2 regions of the uncultured Cellulomonas sp. genome follow, and region 1 is predicted to be linked to the other one. Evidence: predicted binding sites of a transcription regulator. Region 1 holds the regulator's gene; the other holds the start of a gene.
What was found. The regulator LexA, encoded in region 1, represses DNA repair genes until DNA is damaged. The targets are predictions, from matches to a motif close to TCGAACANNTGTTCGA.
Positions count from the first base shown of each region.

Region 2: uvrA (excinuclease ABC subunit UvrA) is a predicted target of LexA. The motif match lies at 3,068-3,083, and genes of this name have one in related genera.

Region 1 covers NZ_CAURTV010000034.1:5,095-12,952, reverse strand. The annotation lists gene RYN42_RS10255 (S9 family peptidase) at 1-722, opposite strand, end outside; gene nrdR (transcriptional regulator NrdR) at 765-1,289, opposite strand; gene RYN42_RS10245 (LysM peptidoglycan-binding domain-containing protein) at 1,666-2,118, opposite strand; gene lexA (transcriptional repressor LexA) at 2,449-3,201, shown strand; gene RYN42_RS10235 (L-lactate dehydrogenase) at 3,263-4,264, opposite strand; gene RYN42_RS10230 (ATP-dependent DNA helicase) at 4,299-6,395, opposite strand; gene hflX (GTPase HflX) at 6,425-7,858, opposite strand, start outside.
Region 2 covers NZ_CAURTV010000001.1:22,429-30,286, forward strand. The annotation lists gene RYN42_RS00105 (acetyltransferase) at 1-150, opposite strand, end outside; gene uvrA (excinuclease ABC subunit UvrA) at 147-3,038, opposite strand; gene RYN42_RS00115 (glycoside hydrolase family 15 protein) at 3,146-4,969, shown strand; gene RYN42_RS00120 (MBL fold metallo-hydrolase) at 4,966-5,637, shown strand; gene RYN42_RS00125 (AMP-binding protein) at 5,644-7,332, opposite strand; gene RYN42_RS00130 (GNAT family N-acetyltransferase) at 7,362-7,858, opposite strand, start outside.

The sequences.
Region 1 (7,858 bases):
GTCAGGGGCACGGGCGCGCCGGGCTCGCCGTCCGGTGCGGCTTCGATGAGCACGGCGTCGCTGCGCAGGTCCGTCTCGCGCGACGCGTGCCGGGACGAGACGCCCACGAGCGCGTCGCCTGAGGGGGTCCACCGCACGCCGGCCACGCCGATCTCGCCGGCGGTGAGCGCCACGGGCTCGGGAAGGGCGGCGGGCCGCTCGCCGTCGGTCGGCACCGCGACCACGAAGGCGTGCTGGGGGCGGTCGCGGAAGAACCCGACGCCGTCCGCGCGGTACTTCAGCTCGGTGATGTGTCGCGGGTCCTCCGAGCCCGGCTTGCCGTCCGCCCCGTAGCGGCCGGGCTCGGGCACGCGTGCCAGGTACGCGATCCGCGCGCCGTCGGGCGAGAAGCGGGGCTCGGACGCACCGAGCGGCGCGTCCGTGAGCCGGACCGGCTCGCCGCCGGCCGACTCGACGACGTGCACCTGCGGCTTGCCCTCGGGCTCCGCGCGCAGGAAGGCGACCCAGCGCCCGTCGGGCGACACGTCCGGGGCGGTGTCGCGGTGGCCGCGGGTCAGCGGGCGGGCCGGCTCCGACCCGGTCAGGTCCACGGACCACAGGTGGCCGGTGTACTCGTCGTCCGTCACGTCCGGACGGACGACCGCGACGACGGCGCGCGAGCCGTCAGGCAGGACGGCGGGAGTACCGGGGACGGTCAGCAGGGAGAGGTCACGGGGAAGCACGCGACGAACCTACGTCGTCGCACCGACAGCTGCCGAACCGGGTCAGGTGGTGGTGCGCGCGCCCTCGTCCTGCACGTCGACCGGCCCGTCCGCGCCCTCGCCGCCGTCGGGGTCGTCGGACTCGTGCTCCGCGCGCAGGACCGTGATCGCCGCCTCGAAGTCCTCCAGGGAGTCGAACGCCTGGTAGACGCTCGCGAACCGCAGGTAGGCGACCTCGTCCAGCTCGCGCAGCGGGCCGAGGATGGCCAGGCCGATCTCGTACGCGTCGATCTCGGCCGAGCCTGCACCGCGCAGGGTCTCCTCGACCTTCTGCGCGAGCAGCGCGAGGTCGTCCTCGCTGACCGGGCGGCCCTGGCACGCCTTGCGGACGCCTCCGGCGATCTTCTCGCGGCTGAAGGGCTCCGTGGCGCCCGAGCGCTTGACCACCGACAGGCTGGCCGTCTCCACGGTGGTGAACCGGCGGTTGCAGTGCGGGCACTGGCGGCGGCGCCGGATGGTCGACCCGTCGTCCGACGTCCGCGAGTCGACGACCCGCGAGTCCGGGTGGCGGCAGAACGGACAGTGCACCGTGGTCCCCTTCGAGCGTGCGCGTCGCCGCCAGGACGTCTGTGACGGTGATCGCGTGGTGAACGCCTGCGTGACGCTAGGCCACGCGTCCCGGCGTCGCAAGGTCGGTGCGCCCGGCAGGGTGAGCGGCTGCCCGGACGGCCGGGTGCGAGGCGCGGGCACGCACGAGGGCGGCCACCCGAAGATGACCGCCCTCGCGGGGACGCCCCCGTCCCAGGTCACGGACCGACTCGCCTCGGTGCCGCGCTGAACTGCGGTGGTCTCGCCAGCTCACGCTGCCGCACCGCCCCTCCAGCAAGCCCCCCAGCTCGCTTTGTGAGGTAACCCTAACCTAGACGGCGGCGTGCCCGATGGCAACCAGGTATCGCGAGGGATGTCAGCCGGCCGGGACGACGATGACCTGCCCCGCCATCAGTCCCGCGTCCGGCAGCTCGTTGAGCCGGACGAGGTCGAAGACGACGTCCCGGACGTCCTGCGACGGGGACGCCACGCCCTCGGCGATCGCCCAGAGCGTCTCCCCCGGCTGGACGACGTGCCGCTCGACCTCCTGTGCGTTGAGAGGACCGTCCGCCGACGCCCGCGTGCCGACGAGAGTCACCAGGGCGACGGCGACCGCCGCGAGGACCCACAGGACGATGCGACCGCGGGCCGTGAGCCGCAGGTGAGCCGGCGCGGCGTCGGTGCCGCGAGGAGTCGCGGTCTCCGTGGCGCGAGGCGTCCCGGCGAGCGCCCGACCGTGCGACCGCTGGTTCCGCGAGGTCCTCGCTCCGGAGGTGCCCGCGCTCGTCAGCCGGATCGGCACCGCAGGTCCCATCACCATCGCGCTCATCACGTCTCTCGTTCCTGCTCGGCCCGGTGGCCCGGGGTCCTGACCGTCAAACTGCTGATCGTCAAGCTTCTGATCGTCGAACGCCTGTTCGTCGAACGTCTGTACGATGTCTACCAGCATCTGCCGACACTGTCGAGACACGATCGAACAGATGTTTGATCTTGTGGCCCGACATCCCTAGGCTGGCGATGCAGCACAAGCGGACCACGAGGCACTGACACGCACGCCGGGGAGCCCCGTCGGCGCAGGTCAGGTCAGGTGGCTGCAGGCTGGATGTGGCGGAAGAGCTGAGCGTGCTGCGAGGCGGCCGCCGGACGGAGGAGGAGCGCAGTGACGGACCCACGGGACACGTCCCAGCCCGAGCAGGACCTGGCGACGATCCACACGCTCCCGGACGGGGCGCCCGGCCCCGACGGCCTCACGGCACGGCAGCGGCTCGTGCTCGACACCATCCGCTCGTCGGTCGAGAACCGCGGCTACCCGCCCAGCATGCGCGAGATCGGCGAGGCGGTCGGCCTCACCAGCCCGTCCAGCGTCAAGCACCAGCTCACCGCCCTCGAGCGCAAGGGCTACCTGCGCCGCGACCCCAACCGGCCACGTGCCATCGAGGTCATGCACGCGGACGACTCGCGCGGCGTCGGCACGTGGACGGCGCCGGACGGCAGCCGGTCGGCCTTCCCCGACCAGGGCGACGGCGAGCGCCTGCCCGCACCCTCCTACGTGCCGGTCGTCGGCCGGATCGCCGCCGGCGGCCCGATCCTCGCCGAGCAGGTGGTGGAGGACGTGTTCCCGCTCCCCCGCCAGCTGGTGGGCGACGGCGACCTCTTCCTGCTCAAGGTCAGCGGCGACTCGATGATCGACGCGGCGATCTGCGACGGCGACTGGGTGGTGGTCCGGCGCCAGCCGGTGGCGGAGAACGGCGAGATCGTCGCCGCCATGATCGACGGCGAGGCCACGGTCAAGACCCTCAAGCGCATCGACGGGCACGTCTGGCTCATGCCGCACAACCCCGCGTACTCGCCCATCCCCGGGGACGAGTCGACCATCCTGGGCCGCGTCGTGAGCGTCCTGCGCAGCCTCTGACACACCTGAGCCGGGCGCGCGCCTCCTGCGAGGTGCGCGCCCGGCTCGTGTCGTACGGGCGTCAGAAGCCGAACTGGCGAGCCACCGCCCGCACCGCGTCAGCGGACGAGCGCAGCCCGGCCAGCTCCTCGCCGGACAGCCGGACCGGCAGACGCTCCCCCACACCCTGCGCACCCACGATCGCGGGCACGGACAGGCACACGTCGCTGATCCCGTGGAAGTCGGTGAGCAGCGAGGAGACCGGCAGCACCCGTCCCTCGTCCTTGACGATGGCCTCGATGATCCGCGACCCGGCCAGCGCGACCGCGTAGTTCGTCGCGCCCTTGCCCTCGATGATCCGGTAGGCGGACTCCACGACCTCCCGCGCGATCCGCTCGCGAACCTCGGCGGTGAGCGGGCCGCTGCCGCCCGCGCCGGTCCACTCGAGCAGAGGCACCGAGCCGATGCTGGCCGAACCCCACAGCGGCAGCTCCGTGTCTCCGTGCTCCCCCGCGATGTACGCGTGCACGTTCTGCACCGCGACCCCCGTGTGCTGCGCGATGAGGTAGCGCAGGCGCGACGAGTCCAGGACCGTGCCGGACCCGAACAGCTGGGACGGCGGCAGTCCGGAGATCTGCAGCGCCGCGTACGTGACCACGTCGACGGGGTTGGTCACCATGACGTAGACGGCGTCGGGTGCGACGTCCACCACGGCCGGCAGCACCTTGCGGACCAGCCCGATGGTCGCCTCCGCCAGGTCGAGCCGCGACTGTCCGGGCTTCTGCTTGGCCCCGGCGGTGAACATGACGACGTCCGCGTCGGCGCACACCGCGATGTCGTCGGACCCCACCACCTGCGCCATGGGCATGAACTGGATCCCGTGGCTGAGGTCGAGCGCCTCGGCCTGGACCTTGGCGGCGTTGATGTCGTACAGGGCGACGGAGCGGGCTGCGCCGCGCATCAGGGCGGCGTACGCCATGGTCGACCCCACGGCGCCGGCCCCGACGATCGCCAGCTTCGACGTGCGGCGGCTGCTCCGGAACGGGGTCAGCCCCACGTCTTCCATGTCCAGGCTCTCGGTCATCTCACACACCTCTGGGTCGGGGACGGGGTCGAGGCTATCCGGCCGCGGCGAGCCGCTGCAGCGCCGAGAGGGCCACGGTGCGGTCCGTGGTCCGCCAGAAGGCGGGGAGGGACCGGGTGAGGAAGCTGCCGTAGCCGGCGGTCGCCAGGCGCGGGTCGAGGACGGCCACCACGCCCCGGTCCTCGCTCGAGCGGATGAGCCGTCCGGCGCCCTGGGCCAGCAGCAGGGCCGCGTGCGTGGCAGAGACAGCCAGGAACCCGTTGCCGCCGGCCTTCTCGATCGCGTCCGAGCGCGCGGACGCGACCGGGTCGTCGGGGCGCGGGAACGGGATGCGGTCGATGATGACCAGCCGACACGTGGCGCCGGGCACGTCGACGCCCTGCCAGAGCGACAGGGTGCCGAACAGGCAGGTGGCCTCGTCGGCGATGAACTGGGCGACCAGCGTCGGCAGCTGGTCGTCGCCCTGCACGAGGATCGGCACGTGGAGCCGCTCGCGCATGGCGGCCGCCGCGGCGTTCGCGGCCCTCCGGGAGCTGAAGAGCCCGAGCGTGCGCCCGCCCGCCGCGGTCACCAGATCGGCGATCTCGTCGAGCTGCGCGTCCGTGGCGGGCTCCCGCCCAGGCTTGGGCAGGTGCTTGGCGAGGTAGAGGATCCCCTGCCTCGGGTAGTCGAACGGGCTGCCGACGTCCAGGCCGCGCCAGGGCGCCCCCGCGGGTGCGGTCGTCGCCTCGCCGCCCAGGGAGGTGGGTCCGACGGGCTCGGCGTCCGGCCGCACCTCGAGGCCGACCGCGCGCGCGATCGGGTCGAACGAGCCGCCCAGCTCGAGCGTGGCGGACGTCAGCACGCCCGAGCGTCCGGCCAGGAGGTGCGTGCGGATGAGCCCGTTGACCGCGAGCGGCGCGGCATACAGCCGGGTGAGCACCGAGCCCCGGCGGTCCTCGCTGCGGGCGCACCAGAGCACGGTGTGCCGGTTGTCCTGGGGGTCCGCCGCCATCCGGTCCGCGACCTCGTACAGCGCCAGCATGGTCGCCTGGGCGACCTTGCGACCGCCCTCGGGCGGAGCGCTCGGCCCGGACTCCGGCTTGAGCACCGTGAGCAGTGCCCGGGTGGCGTCGCGCACGCTGGCGACCGCGTCGCGCGCAGCAGGGGGCAGCCCGTCGCGGAACCGGGCCTCGGGGAGAGTGACAAGCACCGAGGCGAGCGCCTGGCTGGCCAGGTCCAGGTCGGTCGTGGGAACGCCACCGTGCCGCCGGGCCAGCCGCGCTGCGTGCTCGATGGTCGCCACGGACAGCTCCGACGTGGCCTGCGCGGTCACGCGGTCGGTGAGCTCGTGGGCCTCGTCGACGACCAGCACCTGGTGGTCGGGCAGCACGCCCGGCGATCCCGAGGCGGCGATGCCGAGCATGGCGTGGTTGGTCACCACGACGTCCGCCTCGCGGGACGCGGCCTTCGCCTTCTCCGGGAAGCACTCGGCGAGCATCGGGCACTTGCCGCCCAGGCACTCCAGGGACGTCACGGACACCTGCCGCCACGCCCGGTCGGTCACGCCGGGTACCAGGTCGTCGCGGTCGCCGGTGCCGGTCTCGTCCGCCCACTCCCGCAGGCGCAGCACCTGCTCGCCCAGGCTCTCGGCCGGGCCCGTCGCACCCGTGCGGGCCGGGGCGGGGTGCTCGGCCGCGCCCGCGTGCTCGCCCAGGTCGAACAGGGTGCCGGCGTCGTCCTCGGGGTACCCGCCCGCAACCTTGTGCACGCACACGTAGTTGTGCCAGCCCTTGAGCAGCGCGATCGCGGGGGTGCGCGGCAGGTGCGGCGCCAGCGCCTTCGCCACGAGCGGCAGGTCGCGCGTGATGATCTGGCGCTGGAGCGCGAGGGTGGCCGTCGAGACGACGACGTGCTCGTTCTCCAGCACGGCGTGCCGGACCGCGGGCACGAGGTAGCCCAGCGACTTGCCGGTGCCGGTGCCCGCCTGGACGAGCAGGTGCTCGCCCTTCTCGATCGTCTGCGCGACGGCGACCGCCATCTCATGCTGCCCGTCGCGCCGGACCCCGCCCAGGGCGTCGACGGCGAGGTCGAGGAGAGCCTCGACAGAGTCGTCGCGGGCCGACTCGACGGAGGGGTCAGCGGCTGGCACCGCGTCAGCCTAGTGGCGCCCGCCGACGCTCACGGACGGCGCTGTACGGCCGCTTCCAGCTCGGCGGCGAGTCCCGCGTCGACGCGGGCGCGCAGGGCGGTCCCGTCCGCCGTGTGCTCCTCCGCCTGGATGTCGCCGTGCTCGTGCACGCGGCTCACCAGGTCCCCCCGGTCGTACGGGACCACCAGGTCGACGCTCACGCCGGGGCGTGGCAGCTGGTCGGCGATCAGCGCCTGCAGCTCCTCGATGCCCTCGCCGCTGTGCGCCGACACGACGATCGAGTGCACCTCACGGGAGCGCAGGCGCGCGATCGCCTCGGGCGTGGCCAGGTCCGCCTTGTTGAGCACGATGATCTCGGGCACGTCCATGGCGCCCGGGATGTCCGCGAACACGTGCCGGACGGCGGAGATCTGCCCCTCGGGGTCCGGGTGCGAGGCGTCCACCACGTGCAGGATCAGGTCGGCGTCCGCGACCTCCTCCAGGGTGGACCGGAACGCCTCGACCAGCTGCGTCGGCAGCGCGCGGACGAAGCCGACGGTGTCCGCGAGCGTGTAGATGCGGCCGTCGACGGTCTCCGCCCGCCGGACCGTCGGGTCCAGCGTGGCGAACAGCGCGTTCTCCACCAGGACGCCGGCGTGCGTCAGCCGGTTGAGCAGGGACGACTTGCCCGCGTTGGTGTAGCCGGCGATGGCCACCGACGGGATCGCGTGCTTCTTGCGCGACGCCCGCTTGGTGACGCGGCCGGGCTCCATCGCGGCGATCTCACGGCGCAGCTTGGCCATGCGGTTGCGGATGCGCCGGCGGTCGAGCTCGATCTTCGTCTCACCGGGACCACGCGACCCCATGCCTGCCGCGGCGCCGCCGACCTGGCCACCGGCCTGCCGGGACATCGAGTCGCCCCAGCCGCGCAGGCGCGGGAGCAGGTACTCCAGCTGCGCCAGCTCGACCTGCGCCTTGCCCTCCCGGGACTTGGCGTGCTGGGCGAAGATGTCGAGGATCAGGGCGGTCCGGTCGATGACCTTGACGCGGACGATGTCCTCGAGCGAGCGCCGCTGCGACGGCGCGAGCTCGCCATCGACGACCACGGTGTCCGCGCCGACGCTCGCGACGAGCGCGGCCAGCTCCGCGGCCTTGCCGGAGCCGAGGTAGGTGCCCGGGTCGGGCTTCTGGCGGCGCTGGAGCAGCCCGTCGAGCACCTGCGAGCCGGCCGTCTCGGCCAGCTGCGCGAGCTCGCGCAGGGAGTTCTCGGCGTCGGTCACGGTGCCGGAGCCCCAGACCCCGACCAGCACCACCTTCTCCAGGCGCAGCTGGCGGTACTCGACCTCGGTGACGTCCTCGAGCTCGGTGGACAGCCCGGCGACGCGGCGCAGCGACGTGCGCTCCTCCAGCTCGAGCTGGTCGCCGTCGTAGGAGGAGTGCACCGTGCCGCCGGCGTGCAGCGTGGCCCCCGCCCGGGCGAGCAC
Region 2 (7,858 bases), on a different contig from region 1:
CCGCAGCGCGTCCACCGTCACCTTCTCCGCGACCGTCAGGCGCGCACCCCAGGAGGTGCCGACGACCGACCAGCCGTCGGCTCGCAAGGCGGCCACCTGCGGCTCGTCCTCACGCAGGACGACGAGGTCCCCGGCCGCCCGTGCGGTCACGCGGGCACGCGCTGCTTGACCACCCGACGCTTCGCCGGCGGCGCCGCCACCGGCTCGAGCACCTCCGCGAGGAACCGCCCGGTGTGGCTCTCCACGACGGAGGCGATGTGCTCCGGGGTGCCCTCGGCGACGACCAGACCGCCGCCGCTGCCACCGTCGGGGCCCATGTCGATGACCCAGTCGGCGTTCTTGATGACGTCGAGGTTGTGCTCGATGACGATGACCGAGTTGCCCTTGTCCACCAGCGACTGGAGCACCCCGAGCAGCTTGCGGATGTCCTCGAAGTGCAAGCCGGTGGTCGGCTCGTCGAGCACGTAGATGGTGCGACCCGTCGAGCGGCGCTGGAGCTCGGCGGCCAGCTTGACGCGCTGCGCCTCACCGCCAGAGAGCGTCGGCGCCGGCTGGCCGAGCCGGACGTACCCGAGCCCGACGTCGACCAGCGTGCGCAGGTGCCGGGAGATCGCGGGGACGGCGGCGAAGAAGTCGGCGGCCTCCTCGATCGGCATGTTCAGCACGTCGGCGACCGTCTTGCCCTTGAAGTGCACCTCGAGCGTCTCGCGGTTGTACCGGGCGCCGTGGCAGACCTCGCACGGCACGTACACGTCCGGGAGGAAGTTCATCTCGATCTTCAGGGTGCCGTCGCCGGAGCACGCCTCGCAGCGCCCGCCCTTGACGTTGAACGAGAAGCGCCCGGGCGTGTAGCCGCGGACCTTGGCCTCGGTGGTCTCCGCGAACAGCCGGCGGACGTGGTCCCACACGCCGGTGTACGTCGCGGGGTTGGAGCGTGGCGTCCGCCCGATCGGTCCCTGGTCCACGTGCACGACCTTGTCCAGGTGCTCGAGGCCGGTCACGCGCTTGTGGCGGCCGGCCACCTGGCGGGCGCCGTTGAGCTCGTTGGCGAGCACCGTGTAGAGGATCGCGTTGACCAGCGTCGACTTGCCCGATCCGGACACCCCGGTGACGGCGGTGAGCACCCCGAGCGGGAACGAGACGTCGATCCCCTGCAGGTTGTGCTCCCGCGCGCCGACGACGGTGAGCTCCCGGGACCTGTCGGTGGGTCGGCGCACCTGGGGCGTCGGGATGGACCGGCGGCCGGACAGGTACGCACCCGTCACGGACTCGGCCGAGGACAGCAGCCCCGCCAGGTCGCCCGAGTGCACCACCCGACCGCCGTGCTCCCCGGCGCCGGGACCGATGTCCACGATCCAGTCCGCGGTCCGGATCGTGTCCTCGTCGTGCTCGACGACGATGAGCGTGTTGCCCAGGTCCCGCAGCCGGGTGAGCGTGTCGATCAGCCGCCGGTTGTCGCGCTGGTGCAGGCCGATGCTCGGCTCGTCCAGGACGTACAGGACGCCGACCAGGCCGGAGCCGATCTGCGTGGCCAGCCGGATCCGCTGCGCCTCGCCGCCGGACAGGGTGCCCGCCGGTCGCATGAGGGACAGGTAGTCCAGGCCCACGTCGAGCAGGAAGCCGAGGCGCGCCTGGATCTCCTTGAGCACCTGCACGGCGATGGCCCGCTCGCGCTCGCCCAGCTGCAGGTCGTCGAGGAAGGCACGCGCCTCCCGGATGGGCAGGCTGCAGACCTCGGCGATCGACTTGCCGCCGACGCGCACCGCGAGGACCTCCGGCTTGAGCCGCGCACCCTCGCAGACGGGGCACGGGACCTCGCGCATGAAGGCCTCGTACTTCTCCTTGCTCCAGTCCGAGTCCGTCTCGTTGTGCCGACGCTCCAGGAACGTGATGACGCCCTCGAAGCCCGTCGAGTACTGCCGCTCGCGACCCCAGCGGTTCTTGTACCGGACCTTCACCTCATGGTTCTGGCCGTGCAGCACGGCGTCCTTGGCGCGCTGCGGCAGTGCGCGCCAGGGCACCGACGTGGAGAAGCCCATGTCCGCGGCGAGCGCGCTGAGCACCCGGGCGAAGTACTCGCTCGAGATCTGCGACCACGGCGCCACCGCGCCGTCGTCGAGGGACAGGTCCTCGTCCGGGATGACCAGGTCCGGGTCCACCTCGAGCCGCGAGCCGATCCCGGTGCACTCCGGGCAGGCGCCGTAGGGCGCGTTGAAGGAGAACGTCCGCGGCTCGATCTCGTCGAGGGCCAGCACGTGGTCGTTCGGACAGGCGCGGTGCTCCGAGAACCGACGCTCGCGGTTGAGGTCGTCGATGTCGGCGTCCACCAGCTCGACGACGAGGAGCCCGCCGGCCAGGCCGAGGGCGGTCTCGACGGAGTCGGTGAGCCGGCGCTGGACGCCCTCGCGCGACACGAGCCGGTCGATGACCACCTCGATGTCGTGCTTGAGCTTCTTCTCCAGCGCGGGCGGGTCGGTCAGCTGCACCACCTCGCCGTCGACGCGGGCGCGCGCGAAGCCCTTGCTCTGGAGCTCCTTGAACAGGTCGGCGTACTCCCCCTTGCGCCCGCGCACGACGGGGGCCAGCACCTGGTACCGGGTGCCCTCGGGCAGCTCGAGCAGCCGGTCCACGATCTGCTGGGGCGTCTGGGCCGTGACCCGCTCGCCGCAGACCGGGCAGAACTGCGTGCCCGCGCGTGCGAACAGCAGACGCAGGTAGTCGTACACCTCGGTGATGGTGCCGACGGTCGACCGCGGGTTCCGGTTGGTCGACTTCTGGTCGATGGACACGGCGGGCGACAAGCCCTCGATGAAGTCGACGTCCGGCTTGTCCATCTGCCCGAGGAACTGGCGGGCGTACGCGGACAGCGACTCGACGTACCGGCGCTGCCCCTCCGCGAAGATGGTGTCGAAGGCCAGCGACGACTTCCCGGAACCGGACAGACCGGTGAACACGATGAGCTTGTCACGCGGGAGATCAAGGTCGACGTTGCGGAGGTTGTGCTCGCGGGCGCCCTGCACCACCAGTCGTTCGTTCACGCGGGGAGTCTACGTGCCCGCACTGACATTCGCACATCTGTTCGACGTGAGCGAACCCACAGAACCGCCGACGTGCCGCCTCGGCGCGGTCGGGCCATGCTCACGTGGTGGACAGACCTGACGCCGTCGTCGACCCCCCTCTGGTCCCCGTCGAGGACTACGCCGTCCTCGGCGACGGGCGGACGGCCGCGCTCGTCTCCCTGCGAGGCTCGATCGACTGGCTGTGCCTGCCCACCTTCGACGCGGCGGCCTGCTTCGCGCGCCTGCTCGGGACCCCTGAGCACGGGCGGTGGCTCCTCACTGTCCGCGACGCCACCTCGGTGACCCGCCGGTACCTCGACGACTCGTTCGTGCTCGAGACCACCTACGAGACCGCGGCCGGGACGGCGGTCGCGCTGGAGACCATGCCGCTGAACGACGGCCGCTCGGACCTGGTGCGGCGGATCGCGTGCACCCGCGGCCACGTCGAGGTCGAGCACGAGTGGGTCGTGCGGTTCGGGTACGGCGCCATCGAGCCGTGGGTGCGCCACATCACCGACGAGGACGGGAACGACGCGATCCGGGCGATCGCCGGCCCGGACTCCCTCACGCTGCGCGGTGACCGGCTCCCGACCGCGGCGGACCACCGGCACGCCGACCGCTTCACGCTGCGCGCGGGTGAGGCGGTCGACCTCTCGCTCACCTGGACCCGCTCGTGGGAACCCGTCCCGCCGCGACTGACCATCGCGGACCGGATCGACACGACGCGGATCAGCTGGGGCCTGTGGGCGCGCAGCTGCGCCTACCAGGGGTCGTACCGCGAGGCCGTCGTCCGCTCGCTCCTGGTCCTGCGCATGCTCACCGACTCCGAGACGGGGGGCATCGTCGCGGCCGCCACGACCTCCCTGCCGGAGGACTTCGGCGGTGCCCGCAACTGGGACTACCGGTTCTGCTGGCTGCGGGACGCGGCGATGACCCTCGAGGCGCTGCTCGAGCACGGCTACCGGGACGAGGCCACGGAGTGGCGGGACTGGCTGCTGCGGGCGGTCGCCGGCCGGTCGTCGGACCTGCAGATCATGTACCGCGTCGACGGGGGTCGGGACCTGCCCGAGCGCGTGCTCGACCACCTCCCCGGCTATGCGGGCTCGCGACCCGTCCGGGTGGGCAACGCCGCCGTCGGCCAGGTGCAGAACGACGTCCTCGGCGAGGTCATGTGCGCCCTGGAGATGGCGCGCGAGGCCGGCCTGGAGGAGACCACCGACTCCTGGTCGATGCAGCGTCACCTGGTCGACCAGCTGCTCTCGCAGTGGCGGGAGCCGGACCGCGGCATCTGGGAGGTGCGCGGCGACCCGCAGCACTTCACGCACTCCAAGGTCATGGCGTGGGCCGCCGTCGACCGCGGGGTCCGGGCCGCCGAGAAGCACGGTCTCGACGCGCCCGTGGACCGCTGGCGCGCCGAGCGGGAGGCCATCCGGTCCGACGTGCTGACGCACGGCTGGAACGAGGAGCGCGGCACGTTCGTGCAGTCCTACGGCGCGCAGCACACCGACGCCGCGCTGCTGCAGCTCGCGCAGGTCGACTTCCTGCCGCCCGACGACCCCCGGCTCCTCTCGACGCTGGCGGCCATCCGCGCCGAGCTCGAGGTCGCCCCGGGCCTGCTGCGCCGGTACCGCGTGGAGCGCACGGACGACGGCGTGCCCGGCGACGAGCACGCGTTCCTCGCCTGCTCCTTCTGGCTCGCCGACGCGCTCGCGCGCACCGACGACGTGGAGGGATCCAGCAAGGTGCTCGACATCCTGGTCGGCCTGGCGAGCGACGTGGGCCTGCTGGCCGAGCAGTACGACCCGGCAGGTCGGCGGATGGCGGGCAACCACCCCCAGGCGCTGTCCCACCTGGCGCTGGTCCGGGCGGTGCACAGCCACGACCTCGCGCTGGAGCGGAGCGCACGATGACCTACACCGGTGACGTGCGCGTCGGCGGACCGTCGGGCGTCCGGGTGCTCGACGAGGTCGAGATCCGCAAGGCCGCGGTCGGCCCGATGGACAACAACACCTATCTCGTGACGTCCCGGCGCGACGGCGCCCAGGTGCTCGTCGACGCTGCGGCCGAGCCCGACCGGCTGCTCGAGCTGGTGCGCGAGGGGTCGTCCCGGCTGGACGTCATCGTCACGACGCACCGCCATCCCGACCACCTGGGGGCGCTCACCTCGCTGGTCGCCGTCACCGGCGCGACCGTCGCGGCGGGGGCCGACGACGCCGACGCGATCTCGGCGGCGGCCGACCTGCCGGTCGGGCGGCGGCTGCACGACGGTGACGTCCTGACCGTCGGGCACCTGGCCCTCGAGGTCGTGGGCCTGCGCGGTCACACCCCGGGATCGGTCGCGCTCGCCTACCGCGAGCCCGCCGGCCGGGTGCATCTGTTCACGGGCGACTCCCTCTTCCCCGGCGGCGTGGGCCGGACGACGAGCCCGGAGGCGTTCGGCCAGCTCTATGCCGACGTCACGTCCCGGCTGTTCGACCGCTTCGACGACGCGACGTGGGTGTACCCGGGCCATGGCCGTGACACCACGCTCGGCGCGGAGCGTCCGCACCTGCAGGAGTGGCGCGCCCGCGGCTGGTGAGGTGCGTCAGCCCGCCAGGACCGAGTCGCGCACCACGCGACGCAGCACCTTGCCCACCTGCGACCGCGGGAGCTCCTCGAGCACCACGAGCCGACGCGGCAGGGCGTAGCGCGCGAGGTGTCGCTCGCCCCACGCACGGATCGCGTCGAGGTCCACCCCGTGGGCGCCCGGCTCGAGCACCACGGCGGCCACCACGGTCTCGCCCAGGTCCCCGCCGGGCACGCCGACCACCGCGACGTCCGCGACTCCCGGCATGCCGCGCAGGTGGTCCTCGACCTGCGACGGGTACACCTTGAAGCCACCGCTGACGATGACCTCCTTGATGCGGTCCACCAGGACGACCCAGCCGGTCTCGTCGACCGTCACGATGTCCCCGGTGCGCAGCCAGCCGTCGTCGAGCAGCTGCTCCGCCGTCTCCTCGGGGCGGCCCCAGTAGCCGGCGAACACCTGCGGGCCCTGGATCAGCAGCTCACCGCGCTCCCCCGGCTCCACCTCCCGCGTCACGTCCGTGGGGTCCACCACGCGGATGTGGGTGCTGGGGAACGGCAGCCCGAGCGTGCCTGGCCGGCGTCGGTCGGTCAGGGGGTTGCCGAGCGCGACCGGTGAGGTCTCGGTCATGCCGTACCCCTCGGAGACCAGGCCCCCGGTGACCCGCTCCCACTTCTGGGCGGTCGCCGCGGGCAGCGCCATGGCGCCGGAGATCGCGTACCGGAACGACGTGAGGTCGGCCCCGGACGCCTCCGCGGCCGTGGCGAGCCGGTCCAGCATGGGCGGGACGGCGGGGAGGAAGGTTCCCGGCAGGCGCTGCTGCGCGTCGAGCACCATGGCGGGGTCGAAGGACGGGAAGGCGACCATCGTGGCTCCGACGCGGACCGCGTACGTGAGGCAGAGCGTCAGCCCGAAGGCGTGGAAGAACGGCAGGACCCCGTAGACGACGTCGGTCCCCGGCTCGACGCCGGTCCAGGCGTGGCCCTGGACCGCGTTCGCCACGAGGTTGCGGTGCGTGAGCATCGCGCCCTTGGGGGTGCCCGTCGTGCCGCCCGTGTACTGCAGGAGAGCGACGTCGGAGGCCGACGGCACCGGGTGCGCAGGATCGAGGGGTGCCGCCTTGGCGACGAGCCGGTGCCACATCGGGAACGCAGGGGGCACCTTGCCGCACATCGCCTGCCGCAGCCGGCGCGCGCGGGGCACGGGCAGGTGCAGGGCGATCCGCTTGCCCCGCGGCAGGTCGGCGGACAGGTCCATCGCGACGACGGCCTTGAGCGAGGTCCGCGCGAGCGTCTCGAGGACGCGCGGGACCGCCTTCTCCCACACGAGTGCGACGACGGCTCCCGAGTCGGCCAGCTGGTGGGCGAGCTCGCCCGCCGTGTAGGTCGGGTTGTGCTCGACGACGACCGCACCGATGCGCAGCGCGGCGTAGAACGCGACGACGTGCCCCGTGCAGTTGGGCATCACCAGGGCGACGCGATCGCCGGGCTTGACGCCCAGGTCGAGCAGCACCTGGGCGCCCCGGGCCACCGCATCGGCCAGCTCGGCGTACGTGGTCGGCTCACCGAGGAAGTCCACCGCGACCCGGTCGGGCCAGCGCAGCGCAGCGCGGTCGAGCGCCGCGGTGAGCGGCTCGTCGGGGATCGGCACCTCGCGGGGGACGCCCGTGTCGGCGGTGTGCGGTCGTCCTGGTCCCACGGTCGTCATCCCCCGAGCGTAACCTACGCTTCCGTAAGTTACTGGACAGTAGGTTGAGTGTCGTGGGTCCGGACCCAGCGCGTGACCGAGACTCCGTCCGGCTCCACGTCGACGCCTGCACGACGGAACGAGACCCTCTCGAGCACTCGTTCACTGCTCAGGTTGCCGACCATCGTCACCGCGCGCACGTCGGCGGCCCAGTGCGCCAGAACCCAGTCCGAGACGACCCGCACCGCGGCGGTCGCCAGGCCCGAACCGCGCCCCTCCGGGAGCAGCGCGTAGTACACGTACGGGCCGTCGACCCGGAGCACGATCCCGATCGTGCCGACGGCGGACCCGGCACGCTCGACGGCCCACCGCGCACCTCGGCCGTCGGCGCGCTGGGCCAGGCTGCGGGCCACGCGCTCGCGCGCCTCCGCCGGCTCGATCGCGGCGGGGTAGTACGTCCACCGGTGCACGTCGGGGATCCGGGACAGGGCGTGGTCGAGCACCCAGTCGTCCGTGCGCAGCGCTCGCACCCGAGCACCGGGCAGCT